DNA from 3 places in the Chromobacterium fluminis genome. Region 2 is predicted to be linked to each of the others. Evidence: predicted binding sites of a transcription regulator. Region 2 holds the regulator's gene; each other region holds the start of a gene.
What was found. The regulator HrcA, encoded in region 2, represses chaperone genes, less so after heat shock. The targets are predictions, from matches to a motif close to ATTAGCACTCGNNNNNNNCGAGTGCTAAT.
Positions count from the first base shown of each region.

Region 1: rpoH (RNA polymerase sigma factor RpoH) is a predicted target of HrcA. The motif match lies at 4,700-4,728, and genes of this name have one in related genera.
Region 3: groES (co-chaperone GroES) is a predicted target of HrcA. The motif match lies at 1,755-1,783, and genes of this name have one in related genera.

Region 1 is NZ_JAAOMA010000014.1:93,693-100,368, reverse strand. It holds gene HA052_RS27950 (pilin) at 1-4, shown strand, start outside; gene HA052_RS11920 (PglL family O-oligosaccharyltransferase) at 62-1,879, shown strand; gene HA052_RS11915 (PglL family O-oligosaccharyltransferase) at 1,951-3,735, shown strand; gene rpoH (RNA polymerase sigma factor RpoH) at 3,806-4,669, opposite strand; gene ftsX (permease-like cell division protein FtsX) at 4,855-5,763, opposite strand; gene ftsE (cell division ATP-binding protein FtsE) at 5,760-6,413, opposite strand; gene ftsY (signal recognition particle-docking protein FtsY) at 6,474-6,676, opposite strand, start outside.
Region 2 is NZ_JAAOMA010000011.1:44,533-51,208, reverse strand. It holds gene mltB (lytic murein transglycosylase B) at 1-241, opposite strand, end outside; gene hrcA (heat-inducible transcriptional repressor HrcA) at 472-1,494, opposite strand; gene recA (recombinase RecA) at 1,801-2,853, shown strand; gene recX (recombination regulator RecX) at 2,862-3,317, shown strand; gene HA052_RS09745 (SRPBCC domain-containing protein) at 3,320-3,778, shown strand; gene alaS (alanine--tRNA ligase) at 3,855-6,488, shown strand; gene HA052_RS09735 (GNAT family N-acetyltransferase) at 6,604-6,676, shown strand, end outside.
Region 3 is NZ_JAAOMA010000025.1:32,923-39,598, reverse strand. It holds gene HA052_RS17120 (glycosyltransferase) at 1-464, shown strand, start outside; gene HA052_RS17115 (MraY family glycosyltransferase) at 587-1,690, shown strand; gene groES (co-chaperone GroES) at 1,841-2,128, shown strand; gene groL (chaperonin GroEL) at 2,178-3,818, shown strand; gene HA052_RS17100 (Nif3-like dinuclear metal center hexameric protein) at 3,939-4,685, shown strand; gene petA (ubiquinol-cytochrome c reductase iron-sulfur subunit) at 4,800-5,384, shown strand; gene HA052_RS17090 (cytochrome b) at 5,399-6,676, shown strand, end outside.

The DNA of each region.
Region 1 (6,676 bases), on a different contig from region 2:
GTAAAATGTGTTTATAAGTTTCAGGGCTCCATTCGGAGCCCTTTATTGTTTGCGGATTCCTATGGTTGCAAATCGAGCTGGTGTTTTCTTTCATTTGATTTCTTTGGCGATTATCCTGCCGTTGTTTAATTTTGCACGGTTTTATCCTTTGCCGGATTGGGTGTCGAGCGCACTGGCTTTGGTTTTTGTAGGCCTGGCTTTGTTGTTCGCGTTGTTTGATCGGGCGGAAGGGAGGATTACTTTCGCCTTTGTGACAACGATACTGCTTGCGATTTATTGTTTGCTGCAGTATGAAATGGATGGTCTTCCATTTGGACTTGTATTAATTTTGCTTTCGGCTGTAATGCTGTTTATTCCATTTTATGCTTCGATAGACCTTAGAGGGGGAATTGCTTTGCTGGCAACTTGGTTGTTGCTGGCTGCGCTTTTACAATGCATGCTTGGTTGGTTGCAGTTGCTTGGTTTTGCGCCCAAAATGTATGGATTTGTTTTGTTTGATGCGGGCAATCCAACAGGCAATGTGATGGGGAATATTGGTCAACGTAATTTGTATGCGGAGTTTTTGGTGTGGGGAAGTATTTCAGCTTGTTATTTGTTCTCGATTCAAAAGCTGGGTAAATATTTATTTATATTAAGTCTTTTTTCATTGGTGTTAATGGTTGCATGGACTGGCTCTCGCTTGCCTTTGGGTTATGCTGTTGGCTTGATTTTTCTTGTCTGGTTTTGGTTGCGTCGTTCAAGCGAAAAAGTTGAGGCTCAGCGTATGGCTATCGCCATTTCATGTTTCGTTATCCTGTTGTCGCTTACACAGTTTTTTAATCATGAGATTATTTGGTTTTTAAATAAAATTGGTTTGAATATTGCGGCTGTGAGCGGTTCGGATAGAATCTTGGATGCTGGGTTTGGTGCCCGCAGAAGAGTAGAGTGGAGCAAGGCATGGGATATATTTAAGGGCCATCCATGGTTCGGAGTTGGTTTTGGAGGATTTGCGGCAGCCTCCACAAGAATGGAGGTTTTTTCGGGTTTTGCCAAAGTACCGGAAAGCTATTTGTTCACCCATAGTCACAATATTTTCTTTCAGCTTTTAGCCGAGTCAGGGATTGTTGGAACATTGATTGTGCTGGTTGGTGGCGTGGTGTCGATGCTTGGGTTTTTTGTAAAGGGTAAGCAGTCTGTAGAGGGTTTTCTATTGGTCGGAGTTGTTTTAGTTTTGATGATTCATAGTATGTTTGAATATCCTTTGTGGTACTTGTCATTTTTGTTGATGCTTTGTGTGGCAGCTTCTCTGTCGTCAGTAGGTCGCTATACCTTTTCAATTAAAAGTCGCCTACTCACAATATGTTGTTTAATAATAACTTTTTTGTGCTTTTCATATGTTTTTTCTGGAGTGTTTGTATATTCTAAGTTGGTGCGTTATAGCTCGCCTCCAGCAGATCGCACTCTAAGGGTGAAGGCGATTAAAGAGCTAGGCTCGGTTGTGAATTATCCACTTTGGTCATGGGATATAGATATGGCCATGGCAAATTATCTTGAACCAACGAAAGAAGGGTTGGCTATAAAGCTGGATTTTTTTGAGCGAATAGCCAGTTATCGCCCATATCCCGCTGTTTTGGTAAAGTTAAGTATATTGCAAGCATTAAACCAGCAGCCTGAACGGGCGAGAGAGAGCTTGCGTATTGCAATTGCAAATTACCCTGATTATTCGGCACGACTTGCCCTAATGTTTGCTTATCGATCTGAAAAGGAACTTATACCATTGCAGCGCATCGTCATGAACGCTGCGGCGGCTTATGGTGGCTACAAAGTCTATTCAGAGCAAGCGCGGAATGCCGCCGTGATGACAGTTGTGGAGCCCGTTACCAGAAAGACTCTTTTTTGATGGTGGGCGCTTGAGCTTGTTGCGTCATCAGGTATGCTTCACGTTTTACTTTGCAAAACGTTGCTCGTGGGATGACCTTACAAAATCTGACTTCCCGATTGGCGATGCTGGCCCTATGCCTCATCGCCATCCTGCCTTTCGCCTCGCGCATCCACTATGTGCCGCTGCCGCAATGGTTTGGCGAAATCAATGTGGTCTGGCTGCTGCTGGCGGCGGCGGTCTTCGTGTTGCCGAGCGGATCGTTATTCCGCTATATGCCGCGCAGCGCCTGGTGGTGTCTGGCCATGGGACTGCTTTGGGCCGGGCAGCCGTTCTGGGTGGAGGCCTTGTTCCCCGGAATGAATTACGCCACTGCCTTGGCCTGGCTGGCTGCGGCCTTGCTCGCAGCGGTCACTATGTCTTTGCGCGAGGAAATGGGCGAGCGACCGTTCGCGGTCTGGCTGGCTTGGGCCTTGATCCTTGGCGGCTTGGTTCAGGCGGCGATAGGCGTAGCTCAGCTGACCGGCTACGCCGCGGAGCTGGGCTTGTTTTACGACGGTTCGCACCCCACCAGCAATATTTTTGGCCATATCGGCCAACGCAATCAGTATGCGCACTATTTGATGTGGTCGGTGGTGGCTGGGGTGTATTTGTATGCTGCCGGCAGGCTACCGCGCTGGGGCCTGAGCATTCTCGTCCTCGGCCTGGCTTTGATGCTGGGGTGGGCGGGTTCGCGCACTATTCTGTTGTATTTGGTGGCCTTGTCCGGGCTGGTCGCGCTCTGGCATTGGCGCATCGGTAGCGCGGAGTCGCGCCGGATGTTGTGGGCGATGTGGCTGTCCTGCCTGGTGGTGTTGGCGATGCAGTTCGCCCTGCCTTGGTTTAATCAATTGCTTTCCTTGCTGACGCACGAAAACTTGCAAAACACTTCTGGTCTGGCGCGCCTAGCGGCCAATGGCGACGATATGGGGTCGCGGCGTTTCGCCGAAATGCACAAGGCTTGGCTGAGTTTCCAGTCGCATCCGCTGACGGGGGTGGGTTGGTCGCAGTTTGCCGCGGAGAGCGTGCGTTTGCAGCCGCTGCCGCAATTCGCCGCCTCCGGTTTCAATAGCGGTTTGTTCACCAACTCCCATAATCTGGTTCTGCAATTGCTGGCCGAGATGGGCGGCATGGCCACCTTGTTGATCGTCGGCGGTTTTGCCTGGGTGCTGTGGCCGTTCTTTGGACGTCGCGCCACCCTCGAAGGGGTATTGGCTTTGGGCTGCCTGGCGGTGACGCTGACGCACAGCATGTTGGAGTATCCGCTGTGGTATTACTACTTTCTGGCGATGCTGGTGATCTTCGCAGCCATGGCGCCGCGAGGCGATCGTCAGCTGGCTTGGCCACTACGTCTCCCGTTATTCGCGGCGCTGGTTTGGGTGGGCTGGCTGTCAATCAGTAGTCTGTCAATGTTCTGGGAGCTGGTAGGCTTGTATACGCCGACCAATGATGCGAAACGGGATGCGGGGAGGATGGAACGCTTGATCGAGATCGCCGATACCAAGCCGCTATTCGCCTACCACGCGCTTTACACAGTGGATGACTACTTGAAAGTGGGGCCGGAGCAACTAGAGCGTAAATTGGCGCTGGAGAACCGGCTAACCGCATTCCGCCCCTATCCGGAAGTGATGTTGAAGCGCGCGCAGCTGGAAGTGTTGGCCGGAAAACAAGCTCAGGCGGAGCAGACTCTGCGGACGACGCTGGCTTCTTTTCCCACTTACGCCGGCGTGTTCCTGAGCACCTTGGACGACGACAGGGCGGAATGGGAGCCCCTGCGCGCGGTGGCTCGCGCAGCCTACGCCAAGTTGCCGGCCAAGTACCAGACCATGGCCGAGTAGGCCCTTGCGATGACAGGGCACAAAAAAACCACAGACCTTAGTCTGTGGTTTTTTATTGAGCGGGGAGGACTTAGCCTTCGATCACCACGCCCTGACTGAGCGCGGTCTTCATCTTGCCCAGAGCCTTGGCCTCTATCTGACGGATACGCTCGGCGGATACGCCGAACTCGGCGGCCAGCTCATGCAGCGTGGAGCCGCTGTCGTCGGCCAGCCAGCGCGCTTCAACGATGCGGCGGCTGCGCGGGTCCAGCGTGGCCAACGCTTGCTGCAGGCCTTCGGTTTTCAGATGGTCGAACGCGCGGCGCTCAAGTTCGCGGGTCGGTTCATTGTGGTGATCGGCCAGCCAGTCAATCGGCGCGTAGCCGTCGTCGTCATTGTCGTCAGCCAGCAAGGCGACGTCCTGGCCGCTCATGCGGGTTTCCATTTCGCGGACTTCTTCCGGCTTGACGCCCAGATCGGCTGCGATTTGGCGGGCCTCGTTTTCCGACAGCGCGGAGAAACTGCTCTTCATGCTGCGCAAATTAAAGAACAACTTACGCTGTGGCTTGGTGGTGGCGATGCGCACCAAGCGCCAATTGCGCAGAATGAATTCGTGAATCTCGGCCTTGATCCAGTGCACGGCAAAAGAGAACAAGCGCACGCCGCGATCGGGCTCGAAGCGTTTGACGGCCTTCATCAGGCCGATATTGCCTTCTTGAATCAAGTCGGCTTGCGGCAAACCGTAACCGGAATAGCCGCGGGAAATCGATACCACCACGCGCAGGTGCGAGAGCACCAGCTGGCGCGCGGCTTCCAGGTCGTTTTGCTCCTGAAAGCGCGTTGCAAGCTCGTTTTCCTGCTCAGGCGTCAGCATGGGTACGCTGTTAACAGCTTGGATGTATTGCTCCAGGCTGCCGCTGGTGGACGGGACGGGCAAGGCAAATGTTGTGGTCATCTGTATAACTACCTCCTTGGGTAGTGATATGTTAGCACTCGTATATGGAGAGTGCTAGCAATGAAAGGTTCCTGCGCCAATGATTTTTTCTATCGACTCGATAGTAACGCAGCCGATATGTCGACGCTGTCTACTCTGATTAACAGTTGTTGCGCCGCTTACATGCGCTGGCAAGCGGCCGCGTTTCATTTGGGTTCTATCTTGCGCAGATGATGGTCGGAGGCGAGGCGGGCGCCCAGCGTCGCCAGCAGGGCGGAAACGGCGACGGCGACGGCCAGTTCAATCGGGCTCAAATTGCGCAGCTCCACCCGTTCTCCGTACAACTGGGCGAATTCGCGAATTGCCGGGTTGGCGACTGAGGTCAGCCAGCCTGTCAGTGCCCAGGCGGCCAAGCCGGCCAGGATGCCTTGCCACATCGCGTGGTACATGAAGGGGCGGCGGATGAAACTGTCCGGCGCGCCTATCAATTTGGACACCTCGATTTCGTCCTGGCGTGCCAGGATTTGCATCCGGATCGCATTATTGGTTACCAGCACCAGCGCCAGGCCCAGGGCGATGGCCATGAACCAGGTCAGATGCTTGCCCATTTCCACCATGCCGTAGAGGCGCTTTGCCCAATCCGCGTCGAATTGCGCTTGTTCCACCATGGGCAGGCCGGACAATTCCTTTTGCAGCATCTCTAGTTCGCGGGGCTCCAGCGCCTTAGGCGTGACGACGAAAGCGTCCGGCAGCGGGTTGCTGTCCAGGCCATCGGCCAAACCCGGCAGGCCGTTGCGTTTCTCCATGTCCGCCAGCGCCTTGTTCTTGCTGACGAAGCTGTAGCTCTTGACCTTGGGATGATGGGTCAAAGTGGAAGTGACCGCGGCCAAGTCCGCTTCTTCCGATGACTGCTCCATGAACAAGGTGACTTGCGGCGTGGCGCTCAAGCGGCCTACCCAGTCCTGCACGCTGCTGACGGTCAAATAAAGCGAGAGCGGTAAGGCCAGTGCCAGCGACAACATCAGCAAGGTCAAAAAGCTGCCGAACGGTTGACGAAGAATCTTGATCAGCGCCTGCTTGGCGCTTTGCCAGTTCAGATAGAGATAATGTTTCATGCGGCAAATTGTCCTTCCCGCAGGCGAATGATTCGGCGGCCGTAGTCTTCCATTAGGGTTTCGTCGTGAGCTGAGATCAGCACGGTGACGCCTACCTGGTGGAAAGATTTGAACAATTCCATGATGTCCAGCGCATAAGCGCGATCCAGGTTGGCCGAGGGTTCGTCGGCAAGCAGGATGCTGGGGCGATGCACCACGGCTCGGGCGATGCACAGGCGCTGTTGTTCGCCGCCTGACAGGCGGATCGGCATGCTCTTTTCCTTGCCGAGCAAGCCAACCTTGTCCAGCGCGGCGCGCACGCGCTTGGCGGCGTCGCGGCGATCAAAGCCGATAATGTCCAGCGGCAGCATCACATTGTCGAACACGCTGCGGTCGAACAGGATCTTGTGATCCTGGAAGACAAGGCCGATGTGTTGGCGCACATAGGGGATCTGGCTGGAGCGTAGCTTGGATAGGTTCTGGCCGTTGACCACTACGCCGCCGGCGGTGGCGCGCTCTATGCCGGCGATTAGCTTGAGCAAGGTGGATTTGCCGGCGCCGGAATGGCCGGCGAGAAAGACCATCTCACCGGTATCGATGTTGAAAGACAGGTTTTTCAGGGCTTCGTTGCCACCTGGGTAGCGCTTGGTGACCTGGTCGAACTGGATCATTATTCTGTTCCCGCGTTAGCTGGTGACGGCAAGAGTGAGAGCTTGCGATGGCTGATGCGTTCAGTCAAACAGCGCGTCGATGTAGTCCTTGGTCTTGAACGGCCGCAGATCGTCTATGCTTTCGCCCACGCCGATAAAGCGCAGCGGAACGGGGCGTTGCTTGGCGATGGCCGCGATTACGCCGCCCTTGGCTGTGCCGTCCAGCTTGCTCAAGATTAGCCCGGTCAGGCCGAGGGCGTCGTCAAAAGTCTTGACCTGAGTGA
Region 2 (6,676 bases):
AATTGCGGAATTGATACCAGGGCCGCGAGGTGGACGGCTTATCCAGTATCTTGATGATATTGGGCTTGAGTTCGACATTGGCGAACACCGCCTCCAGCTCCGGACGGTTGAACTGACCGCCTGCCACTTGCTCGTCGATGTAGCGCTGAACGTCCGGACGCGCCAGGAAAGCCGCGTCGGCCTGCGCCAGCTGGAAGGAGAACAGGGCCGCCAACGGGGCCAGTTTAAGCAAAGATTTCATGGGCTGGTTTCTGAATAAGCGTTTTTGACTTAGCCACGCTCCTCAAAGAACGCGGCGCGAAAACAAAGCCTCAAGTCTCGCAAGCTCGCGGCCACGCGCTAAGCCTGTTCAAATGTCTTGCGAGCAAGGCGGCTAAAGAGGCGGAATGGTCGTACGATACGTGAGCATTCTTTGGTTTCAACACTCTTCTCAATCCATCCCGCCAACGCACAGCCGATCGTAAACAAGTCCTAAATCCGGAACGACAAGGCGCTGGACACCAAGCGCGCGGTGATGTCGACGATGGGTATCACGCGCTCGTAAGCCATCCGGGTGGGGCCGACAACGCCCAGCGCGCCGACCACCTGGCCGTTGATCCGGTAAGGCGCCGTCACCACCGAGCACTCGTCCAGCGTCACTACGCCTGACTCCTCGCCGATGAAAATGTTCACCCCTTGCGCATCGCGCCCCTGGTTCAGCAATTTCAGCAACTCGGTCTTGCGCTCGAAGACATTGAACAGCTGACGCAGCCGCGACAAATCATCAGACAGGTCGTTCACCTCCAGCAGCCGGTTGCCGCCGGCCACCACCACCGCCGCACTGCTGGCCGCCATCGAGCTCTGCCCCAGACGAATCGCCGCCGACATCAGCTCGGCGATGTCGCCCTGCAACTGATGCAACTCCTCCGCCACCCGGCTAGCGATGCGGTCCAGCCCCTGACCGGCGTAATGCTGATTGATGAAATTGCCGGCCTCTATCAGTTCCGACGGCTTGTAGTCGCGCTCAGTGGTCAGCAAGTGATTCTGCACGTCGCCGTCCAGCGTCACCAGTATCATCAGCACGCGTCGCTCGGACAGACGCAGAAATTCAATCTGGCGGAAAGCGATATCGGAACGCTGCGGCGTGACGATCACGCCGGCGAAATGAGTCAGTTCTGACAATAAAGACGACGCCGACTGGGCGATGCGCTGCGGGCTGTCCGGCTGCAGGTTCAATTCCAGCTCATGCAGCGCCGCTTCTTCCAACGGCCGGATGGTAAGCAGGCGATCGACGAACAGGCGGTAGCCGCGCGCGGTGGGAACCCGCCCCGCCGAGGTGTGCGGCGCCGCGATCAGCCCCATCGTCTCCAGCTCCGCCAGCACATTGCGGATGGAGGCGGACGACAGCTCGACGCCGGGCAGCATGGACAGGGTTTTGGACCCCACCGGCTGGCCGTCGACGATATAGCGTTCGATCAGGACCTTGAGCAGGTGTTGCGCGCGTTCGTTCATCATGATGGTTTCATTGTACACAGGGTGGACACTTGTAAAAGTGGTCGCAATCACAACTTTTTCAAGCAATATCGCCACGCTCCCGTCCCGAAGGACGGTGGCGCCGGCAAGCGGCCCTGCCGTTGGCCAAGGCTTTATGAGATAATCGACGGCATCTTTTCGGCTATCGGCTCAGCAAGCGCAGGCGCGGCGGGATTCGCCCCCGCGCCGCGCAAACCCCTGTCCGGCATCGGGTTTTTCCCGCCGCCATGGACGCGGGCCGCCGCTGGCCGAGCATTCATTTGTGTAGCGCCCCACACTGGAGACAGCATGGCATCCGAAGACAAGAGCAAAGCGTTGGCCGCGGCCCTTGCCCAAATTGAAAAACAGTTTGGCAAGGGTTCGATCATGCGCATGAGCGACAACCAGATCAACGAAAACCTGCAGGTGGTCTCCACCGGCTCGCTGAGTCTGGACTTGGCGCTGGGCGTCGGCGGCCTGCCGCGCGGCCGCGTGGTGGAAATCTACGGCCCGGAGTCGTCCGGTAAAACCACTTTGTGTCTGCAAGCGGTGGCCGAGATGCAAAAATTGGGCGGCACCTGCGCCTACATCGACGCGGAAAACGCGCTGGACCCGCAATATGCGCAAAAGCTGGGCGTCAAGGTCGACGACCTGCTGATCTCGCAGCCGGACACCGGCGAGCAAGCGCTGGAAATCTGCGACATGCTGGTGCGCTCCAGCGGCGTCGATCTGATCGTGATCGACTCGGTGGCCGCCTTGGTGCCCAAGGCGGAAATCGAAGGCGAAATGGGCGACAGCCACGTGGGCCTGCAAGCCCGTCTGATGAGCCAGGCGCTGCGCAAGCTCACCGGCAACATCAAGCGCACCAACACCCTGGTGATCTTCATCAACCAGATCCGCATGAAGATCGGCGTGATGTTCGGCAACCCGGAAACCACCACCGGCGGCAATGCGCTGAAGTTCTACGCCTCCGTGCGCCTGGACATCCGCCGCACCGGCGGCATCAAGAAGGGCGAGGAAGTGATCGGCAACGACACCCGCGTCAAAGTGGTGAAGAACAAGGTGTCGCCGCCGTTCCGCCAGGCTGATTTCGAAATCCTGTACGGCGAGGGCATCTCCCGCCAGGGCGAGATCATCGAACTGGGCGTCAAGCACGGCTTCATCGACAAGTCCGGCGCCTGGTACGCCTACAACGGCCAGAAGATCGGCCAAGGCAAGGACAACACCCGCGAATGGCTGAAGTCCAACCCGGAAATCGCGGCCGAAGTGGAACGCAAGATCCGCGACGCGGTGGGCATCAAAGTGGAAATCACTGAAGGCCAAGCGGACGAAGAGTTCGCCGACGACGCGCTCGACGCCTGATTCCCTGAATGGAAAAAAGCCTGAGGGCACGAGCCGTCGATCTCCTGTCCCGCCGCGAATACACGCGGCGGGAACTGGAGCGGCGGCTCGCTCCGTTTGCGGAGAGCCCGGAACAATTGACGGCCTTGCTGGACGAGCTGGCCGAACACAGCTGGCAGTCCGATCAGCGTTTCGCCCAGCAGTTCGCCGACAGCAAGGGCCAGCGCTACGGCAGCCGCCGCCTGCAACAGGAAATGCGTCAGCGCGGCGTGGACACCGAACTGATCCGCGATACGCTGCAGGGCCGTGACGATTTGGCCACCGCCCAGGCGCAGTGGCGCAAGAAGTTCGGCCAACTACCGGCCACGCCGCAGGAACGCGCGCGCCAGATCCGCTTTCTGGCCGGACGCGGCTTCCCGATGACGGTGATTGGCAAGGTGCTTAGCGGCGCCGCCGACGACGACTTTCCCGCCGACGAGGACTGAGCATGCAAACGCGCAGCATCGCCACCCATATCGACATAGCCGCTGCGCCGTCCGCGGTCTGGCGCGTGCTGTGCGACTGGGCCGCCTACCCAGAGTGGAACCCCTTCATCGTCGGGCTGCACGGCCGCCAGCAGATAGGGTCTCGCCTGGTGGTCAGCATTCACCCGCCCGGCCGGCCGCGGCTGACCTTCCGCCCGCGGCTGGAAGTCTTGCAAACGGCGGAGGAGCTGGTCTGGCTGGGACGCGCGCTACTGCCGGGCCTGCTGGATGGCCGCCACAGTTTTCGCCTGGAAGCGCTGGAAAACGGCGGCACCCGCCTGCATCACGGCGAAACGTTCAGCGGTCTGCTCCTGCCCTTGTTCGGCCAGGCGCTGCTGGCCGATGCCCGCAAGGGTTTCGAGTTGATGAACCAGGCGCTCAAGCGCCGCGCCGAAACCCTTGCCAGCGCGGGCGCGGCTTGACACAATCAGCTGTCCGCGCCGCTCTGGGTTTAAGCCCCCAAAGCGGCCCAGAATTCGCAATCTTACGAAATCAAACATGAAAACCTCTGAAATTCGCCAGAAATTCCTGGATTTCTTTGCCGGCAAACACCATCAGGTGGTGCCTTCCAGCAGCCTGATCCCCGGCAACGATCCCACGCTGATGTTCACCGTCGCCGGCATGGTGCAGTTCAAGGACGTGTTCCTGGGCTTTGAAAAGCGCGATTACACCCGCGCCACCACCAGCCAGAAATGCCTGCGCGCGGGCGGCAAGCACAACGACCTGGAAAACGTCGGCTACACCGCGCGCCACCATACCTTCTTCGAAATGCTGGGCAACTTCAGCTTCGGCGACTACTTCAAACAAGACGCGATCACCTTCGCCTGGGAATTCCTGACCGGCGAACAGTGGCTGAACCTGCCCAAGGACAAGCTGCTGGTCACCGTCTACGCCTCCGACGACGAAGCCTACGACATCTGGCACAAGAGCGTGGGCCTGCCGGCCGACAAGATCATCCGCATCGGCGACAACAAGGGCGCGCCGTACGCCTCCGACAACTTCTGGACCATGGGCGACACCGGCCCCTGCGGCCCCTGCACCGAGATCTTCTATGACCACGGCCCAAGCGTGGCCGGCGGCCCTCCGGGCAGCCCGGACGAAGACGGCGACCGCTTCATGGAAATCTGGAACAACGTGTTCATGCAGTTCAACCGCGACGAGTCCGGCACCCTGCATCCTCTGCCCAAGCCGTCGGTAGACACCGGCATGGGCCTGGAACGGCTGTCCACCGTGCTGCAACACGTCAAGTCCAACTACGAGACCGACGCGCTGGCCTGCCTGGTGCGCGCCGCCGCGCGCGAAACCGGCATTGCCTACAGCCAGGACGTGCCGTCGCTGAAAGTAATCGCCGACCACATCCGCGCCTGTTGCTTCATGGTCGCCGACGGCATCTTGCCGTCCAACGAAGGCCGCGGCTACGTGCTGCGCCGCATCGCCCGCCGCGCCATCCGCCACGGCTACAAGCTGGGCCAGAAAGGCCTGTTCTTCCACAAGATCGTCGCCGATCTGGTGGCCGAGATGGGCGACGCCTATCCGGAACTGCGCGAAAAGCAGGCGCATATCGAAGACGCGCTGCGCGCCGAGGAAATCAAGTTCGCCGAGACGCTGGAAATCGGCATGGGCCTGGTCGACTCCGCGCTGGAAGGCGGCAAGACCAAGCTTGACGGCGATACCATCTTCAAGCTCTACGATACCTTCGGCTTCCCGGTGGACCTAACCGCCGACATCTGCCGCGAACGCGACATCCACGCCGACCTGGAAGGCTTCGAGCGCGCGATGGAAGCGCAGCGCGAACGCGGCCGCGCCGGCTCCAGCTTCAAAATGACCGGCAAGGTCAGCTACAGCGGCGCCGACACCTGCTTCCACGGCTATGATTCCGCCAGCACCGACGCCAAGGTCTTGGCGCTGTTCAAGGGCACCGAGGCCGTCGCCGCGCTGGAAGCCGGCGAAGAAGGCATCGTGGTGCTGGACGACACCCCCTTCTACGCAGAAGGCGGCGGCCAGGTCGGCGACGTGGGCGAGATTTCGCTGCAAGGCGGCATCGGCGCGCTGTTCGACGTCAACGACACCCAGAAAATTCAAGCCGCGGTGTTCGGCCACAAAGGCAAGCTGGCCCGCGGCCGCCTGGCCGTCGGCGATAGCGTGACCGCCACCATAGACCTGCACGCGCGCGCCGCCAGCGCCCGCAACCACTCCGCCACCCACCTCTTGCACGCGGCGCTGCGCCACGTGCTGGGCGACCATGTCGCGCAGAAGGGCTCGCTGGTGAATCCGGAGCGCACCCGCTTCGACTTCGCCCACGGCGAACCAGTCAGCGCCGAACAGATCGCCGAGCTGGAGCGCGTGGTCAACCGCGTGATCAGCCACAACTTGCCGGTCAAGGCCGAAGTGATGAGCATGGAAGCCGCGCAGAAATCCGGCGCGATGATGCTGTTCGGCGAAAAATACGGCGATGAAGTGCGCGTGCTGACCATGGGCGACTTCTCCGCCGAACTGTGCGGCGGCACCCATGTGCAGCGCACTGGCGACATCGGCCTGTTCAAGATTGTGGCGGAAAGCGGCGTCGCCGCCGGTGTGCGCCGCGTTGAAGCCGTCACCGGCGAAGGCGCCATCGCCCACATCCAGGCTCAGGACGCCTTGCTGAAAGAAGCCGCCGGCGCGCTGAAAGCGCAAACGCTGGACGAGGTGGCCGTCAAGATCGGCAGCCTGCAAGACAACGTCAAGACCCTGGAAAAAGAGCTGGCCAAGCTCAAGGGCCAGCTGGCCGCTTCCGCCGGCGACAGCCTGGCCGACGGCGCCGCCGACGTCAACGGCGTCAAGGTGCTGGCGGTGGAACTGCCCGGCGCGGACAACAACGCGCTGCGCGAAACCCTGGACAAGCTGAAAGACAAGCTGGGCTCCGCCGCCATCGTACTGGCAGCCAAGGGCGACGGCAAAGTGGCGCTGGTGGCCGGCGTCACCGCCGACCTGACCGCCAAACTCAAGGCCGGCGAGCTGGTCAACTTCGTCGCCCAGCAAGTGGGCGGCAAGGGCGGCGGCCGTCCGGACATGGCCCAAGCCGGCGGCACTCAGCCGGAAAACCTGGCGGCGGCCTTGGCCGGCGTGCAAGCTTGGGTGGCCGGCAAACTCTAAGCCGCACGCCACGCTACGACAAAAGACCGCGCAAGCGGTCTTTTTTTTGCCCGCCTTTTGCCAAATGGGCCAAGCCGCGCGCATGCTGTAACGGGACAACGCAGCGGAAACCGCCATGAACTCGCTCGACACGCTGGAACTGCGCGCGGCGCGCGCCGACGAACTACCCGCCGTACTGACCTTGATCG
Region 3 (6,676 bases), on a different contig from region 2:
TCGTTGGTGGTTGGATTCGGGAGTTCGATCAGTTCCCAGGAGATATGAAGGCCATTCGCAAAGTTCCCGAGATGCATGATGACGTGTGGCGTTATGCGAAACGGCGTAGTCCTATGAACAATGTGACTGCAATGTTCCGTAAAGCAAAGTATTTGGAGGCAGGAGGCTACACGGAGATGCGTACATTTGAAGACTATGATCTTTATGTCAGAATGTTGTTGCATGGGGCTCGGTTTCAAAACCTGCCAGAAATTTTGGTCGAAGTGCGCGGAGGGCGAGAGATGTTTAAACGGAGAGGCGGTTGGTCTCAGATTCCTATAGAGGCGGCGATGTTGTACCGTATGTATCGTTGGGGATTTCTCTCTCTTTCTGAATTTTTGTCTAATTTTACTGTCCGAGCTAGTATTCGTGTGCTGCCGAATTGGGTTCGGCGGCTGGCTTATATGTTGATACTTAGAAGCTGATTGTGGTTTTTTGGTCATTTCGGATATCAGCGTGTTTGGAACTGTTTGCCCTGCCATGGGATAATCAGGCTCATTGGACAAGTGTTTTGATGGAGCCTTAAAGAAAGATTCGTGAGAAGGGTATGTTACAGATATTATTGATCTCAACATTTATTGCGCTGATATTTGGTGCTGTTTTGATTCGTTTTTCTCATTTGCATGAAAAGTTTTCTGCTGATCATGATTTGTGTGGTGTGCAGAAGTTTCATGCAAAGCCAGTCCCTCGGGTAGGGGGGGGGCCGATTATGGCTGGCTTGGTTTCTGGTTGTTTTGTCTTGTTTTTTTTCACCAAGTCATGGTTGCCTTCCATGTTGGTGTTGGCTTCCCTGCCTGCTTTTTGCGCGGGTTTGATTGAAGATTTGACAAAAAAAATTGGCCCTGGACCTCGTCTCATGGCTACTTTTCTTGCCGCAGCTGTTGCCTATTTTGTTATTGATGCGGGGCTGGCTCGTTTGGATATTCCCATTGTGGATGCCATTTTGTTTCACTGGTGGCCTCTATCTTTGTTATTGACGGTTGTCGCTGTGGGTGGAGTGGCTCATGCTGTTAACATAATAGATGGGTATAATGGGCTCTCTGGGGTTGTTGCTATCTTTATTTTCTTGGCCATGGCATATGTTTCTTTCAAAGTGCAAGACGCAGAGTTAATGGGGCTCTGTTTTGCTATGATTGGTGCAATTGCTGGTTTTTTGTTTTGGAATTTTCCTAGAGGCTTGATTTTTGCCGGAGATGGCGGAGCCTACTTGGTAGGTTTTATGATTGCGGAGATCGCCGTGCTTCTCGTGCAACGACATTCCGGTGTCTCGCCATGGTTCCCCATGCTGTGTGTGATTTACCCTGTCTTTGAAACATTATTTTCAATATATAGAAGAAAATTTCTGCAAAATCGCGCGGTGGGATATCCTGATGCCTTGCATTTGCACCAGATTATTTACAAGCGAGTTGTATTATGGATGGTAGGTTCAAAAGATGCTGCTCACTTGACTCAGCGCAATAGCCTGACCTCTCCGTATCTGTGGGCTTTGTCCTCGCTTTCCGTCGTGCCTGCTATGTTGTTTTGGAACAATACACCTGTGCTGATTGGCTTCGTACTTGCTTTTATTTTCAGCTATGTTCGTCTGTACAGGATGATCATCCGTTTCCGCACACCTCGCTGGATGTTGCTGCGTAAGTCGACCCGCCTCTGACGCTCCGGAGTCTGTCGAAAATTGCTGCGGCAAGCTCTTGAAAACCCTTCCCCTCGCCCCTATCATTAGCACTCGTAGCAGGTGAGTGCTAACGCCCGCCTCAACTCAACAGGTTTCAACTCTCAACAGCCACTGTAATAGGAGAGATCCATGGCAATTCGTCCTTTGCACGACCGTGTTGTTATCAAGCGCCTCGAGGCTGAAGAAAAAACCGCTTCCGGCATCGTTCTGCCGGGCGCAGCCGCAGAGAAGCCGGACATGGGCCAGGTGTTGGCCGTAGGCAACGGCAAGATCTTGGACAACGGCGAGCGTCGCTCGCTGGAGCTGAAAGTTGGCGACAAGGTCATCTTCGGCAAGTACTCCGGTCAGACTGTCAAGGTTGACGGCGATGAAGTCCTCGTGATGCGCGAGGAAGATGTAATGGGCATCGTTGAGTAATCCGACCCGCATCTGAACTTCCCTTACTCAGAATTCTGGAGATTTAAGAATGGCTGCTAAAGACGTAAAGTTTGGTGATTCCGCTCGCGCCAAGATGGTAACCGGCGTCAACATCCTGGCTGATGCCGTTAAAGTGACTCTGGGCCCGAAAGGCCGTAACGTGGTGCTGGACCGCTCCTTCGGCGCTCCGACGATCACCAAGGACGGTGTATCCGTCGCCAAGGAAATCGAGCTGAAAGACAAGTTCGAGAACATGGGCGCGCAGATGGTGAAAGAAGTCGCTTCCAAGACTTCCGACGTTGCCGGCGACGGCACAACCACCGCCACCGTGCTGGCTCAAGCCATCGTGCTGGAAGGCATGAAGTACGTTGCCGCCGGCATGAACCCGATGGATCTGAAGCGCGGCATCGACAAAGCCGTTGCCTCGCTGGTGGGCGAAATCGCCAAGATTGCCAAGCCGTGCGCCACCACTAAGGAAATCGCTCAGGTTGGCTCCATCTCCGCCAACTCCGATTCCGACATTGGCGACATCATCGCCAATGCCATGGAAAAAGTGGGCAAGGAAGGCGTGATCACTGTTGAAGACGGCAAGAGCCTGAACAACGAACTGGACGTGGTTGAAGGCATGCAGTTCGACCGCGGCTACCTGTCCCCGTACTTCATCAACAACCAGGACAAGCAGATTGCCGCTCTGGACAATCCCTTCATCCTGTTGTTCGACAAGAAGATCTCCAATATCCGCGACCTGCTGCCGGTTCTGGAGCAAGTGGCCAAATCCGGCCGTCCGCTGCTGATCATTGCTGAAGATGTGGAAGGCGAAGCGCTGGCCACTCTGGTGGTCAACACCATCCGCGGCATCCTGAAAGTCGTTGCTGTTAAGGCTCCGGGCTTTGGCGATCGTCGCAAAGCCATGCTGCAGGATATCGCTTTCCTGACCGGCGGCACCGTGATTGCCGAAGAAGTGGGCCTGACCCTGGAAAAAGCTTCGCTGGAAATGCTGGGCCAAGCCAAGCGCGTTGAAGTGGGCAAGGAAAACACCACCATCATCGACGGCGCCGGCCAGGCTACTGAGATTCAGACGCGCGTGGGCGAGATCCGCAAGCAAATGGAAGAAGCCACTTCCGATTACGATCGCGAGAAACTGCAAGAACGCGTGGCCAAGCTGGCCGGCGGCGTTGCTGTGATCAAGGTTGGCGCTGCCACTGAAGTGGAAATGAAAGAGAAGAAGGCCCGCGTTGAAGACGCGTTGCATGCTACCCGCGCCGCTGTGGAAGAAGGCGTTGTGGCTGGCGGCGGCGTTGCTCTGCTGCGTGCCCGCTCCACTCTGGACAGCTTGAAGACCGACAACGCCGATCAAGACGCCGGTGTTAAGATCGTGCTGAAAGCCATCGAAGCGCCGCTGCGCCAGATCGTCAAGAACGCCGGTGAAGAGCCGTCGGTTGTGGTGAATAAGGTGCTGGAAGGTAAAGGCAACTTCGGTTACAACGCGGCTAGCGGCGAGTACGGCGATATGCTGGAAATGGGCGTGCTGGATCCGGCCAAGGTGACCCGCTCCGCTTTGCAGCACGCTGCTTCCGTTGCTGGCCTGATGCTGACCACCGACTGCATGATCGCTGAACTGCCGGAAGACAAGCCGGCGGCTGGCATGCCGGATATGGGCGGCATGGGCGGTATGGGCGGCATGATGTAAGCTGACGCCTCATCGGCTTTGAACAACCCCGCTACGGCGGGGTTTTTCTTTTGTGGCCTTAAAATGAGTTGGCTTCTGGCAAAATAAAGCTGGGGCATATATTAAATTAAGGAATGCGCGATGGAATTGAAGGCGTTGCTGAGTAGTCTGGACACGATGTTGGAGCCGTGGCGGTTCAAGGACTACGCCCCCAACGGGCTGCAGGTGGAAGGCCGGCCCACGGTGTGCAAGTTGGTGACTGGGGTGACGGCTTCCCAGGCCTTGGTTGATGAGGCGGCGTTGCGTGGAGCGGACGCCGTGTTGGTGCACCACGGTTATTTCTGGAAGGGAGAGGACGCCCGGATTTGCGGTATGAAGCGCCAACGGGTCAAGGCATTGCTGGAGCATGATTTGAGCTTGTTGGCTTACCACCTGCCTTTGGATGCTCATCTGGAGTTGGGCAATAACGCGATGCTGGGCAAGGTGCTGGATTTGGACGCTCTGGGGCAGGGGGGCGAGCAGGGCTTGCTATGGCATGGGTCATGGCGGCGTGGAGGCCGCGCGGTGGATTTTCGCGAGCACGTTTCCGCTCGCCTAGGGCGCGAGGCCTTGCTCTTGGGCAGGGCGGACAAGCCGATTTCGCGCGTGGCCTGGTGTACCGGCGGCGCGCAGAGCTTCTTCGCCGAAGCCATCGATCTGGGGGTGGATGCTTTCATCACCGGAGAAGCGTCAGAGCAAAATCATCATATGGCAATGGAGTGTGATGTGGCTTTCATCGCCGCGGGGCATCACGCCACGGAGCGTTTTGGCATCAAGGCTTTGGGCGAGCGCATGGCTCAGCTTCATGGCATAAGTGTTGAATTTGTAGACATTTCCAACCCGGTTTAAGAGGCTAAGCGGGGCTTCGGCCAATTTATTTGCATAGAAGCTTCAAGTCCCTACTCGGAATCGGGTAAAATCAGGCAGTTTTGGGCTCGGTTTCCACGTTTGAGGATGACTGTAATGAGTGAACAACAAGTCGATGCGGGGCGCCGTCGCTTTCTGACGGTTGCAACCAGCGCTGTTGGTGGTGTGGCGGCGGCCGGAGTGGCTACGCCGTTTCTGATGAGTTTCTTCCCGTCCGAGAGGGCAAAGGCCGCCGGCGCTCCCGTCGAGGTGGATATCGGCAAGATCGAGCCGGGCCAGAAGATCAACGTTGAGTGGCGCGGCAAGCCGGTATGGGTGCTGAACCGCACGCCGGAGCAATTGAAAAACCTGCCGAAGCTGGACGAGAAGCTGGTGGATCCGAAGTCCGAGATGGATCAACAGCCGGCCTATTGCCAGAATGAGCATCGCTCGATCAAACCAGAGTTGCTGATTGCCGTCGGCATCTGCACGCATTTGGGCTGTTCGCCGACCCACCGTCCGGATATCGCGCCCGCCGATTTGGGCCCGGACTGGCTGGGTGGTTTCTACTGCCCCTGTCATGGTTCCAAGTTCGATTTGGCCGCGCGCGTTTACAAAGGCGTGCCGGCGCCGAAGAACCTGGAAATTCCGCCGCACAAATATCTGTCCGACACCCGCCTGCTGATTGGCGAAGACAAATAAGCTGAGGGGGCTACATGACTAAAGGACAAAAGCTGCTCAACTGGGTAGACGAGCGTTTTCCGCTATCGTCGATGCTCAAGGAGCACGTTACCGAGTATTACGCGCCGAAGAACTTCAACTTTTGGTACTTCTTCGGTTCGCTGGCCATGCTGGTGCTGGTGATTCAGATTGTCACCGGCATCTTCCTGACCATGAACTACAAACCGGACGGCACCTTGAATGGAGCCGGCATCCCGGTCGCCTTTGCTTCGGTCGAATACATCATGCGCGATGTGGCCGGAGGCTGGATCATCCGCTACATGCACTCCACCGGCGCATCGATGTTCTTCGTGGTGGTGTATCTGCACATGTTCCGCGGCCTGATCTACGGTTCCTACAAGCAGCCGCGCGAACTGGTGTGGGTGTTCGGCACGCTGATCTTCCTGTGCCTGATGGCCGAGGCCTTCATGGGCTATCTGTTGCCTTGGGGCCAGATGTCGTTCTGGGGCGCGCAGGTGATCGTCAACCTGTTCGGTTCCATTCCGGTGATCGGTCCCGACTTGTCGGTGTGGATCCGCGGCGACTACGTGGTGTCTGACGCCACGCTGAACCGCTTCTTCGCGCTGCATGTGATCGCCGTGCCGCTGGTGCTACTGGCTCTGGTGGTTGCTCACCTGATCGCCTTGCATGAAGTAGGCTCCAACAACCCGGACGGCGTTGAGATCAAGAAACTGAAGGACGATAAGGGCATTCCGCTGGACGGCATCCCCTTCCACCCGTACTACACCGTTAAGGATGTGTTGGGCGTGGTGGTGTTCCTGATCGTGTTCTCGGCTATTGTCTTCTTCATGCCGGAAATGGGCGGTTACTTCTTGGAGAACCCCAACTTCGATCAGGCCGACCCGTTGAAGACCCCGCCGCATATCGCGCCGGTATGGTACTTCACCCCGTTCTACGCCATCTTGCGCGCCATCCCGTCCTTCCTGGGTACCCAGGTATGGGGTGTATTGGCGATGGGCGCGGCCGTGGTGCTGATCGCCTTCCTGCCGTGGCTGGATCGCTCGCCGATTAAGTCCATCCGCTACCGCGGTCCCAAGTTCAAGTTCATGCTGGTCCTGTTCATCGTGTCCTTCATCGGTCTTGGCATTCTGGGCGCCTTGCCGTCCACCAATGCCCGTACCGTGATCGCGCAGGTGCTCTCGTTCGTCTACTTCGCCTTCTTCCTGGGGATGCCGTTCTATACCAAGAACGATGTGGGCAGCATTCCGGTGCCGACGCGGGTGACCGATACCAACGCCCAGCGCCAAATCCGG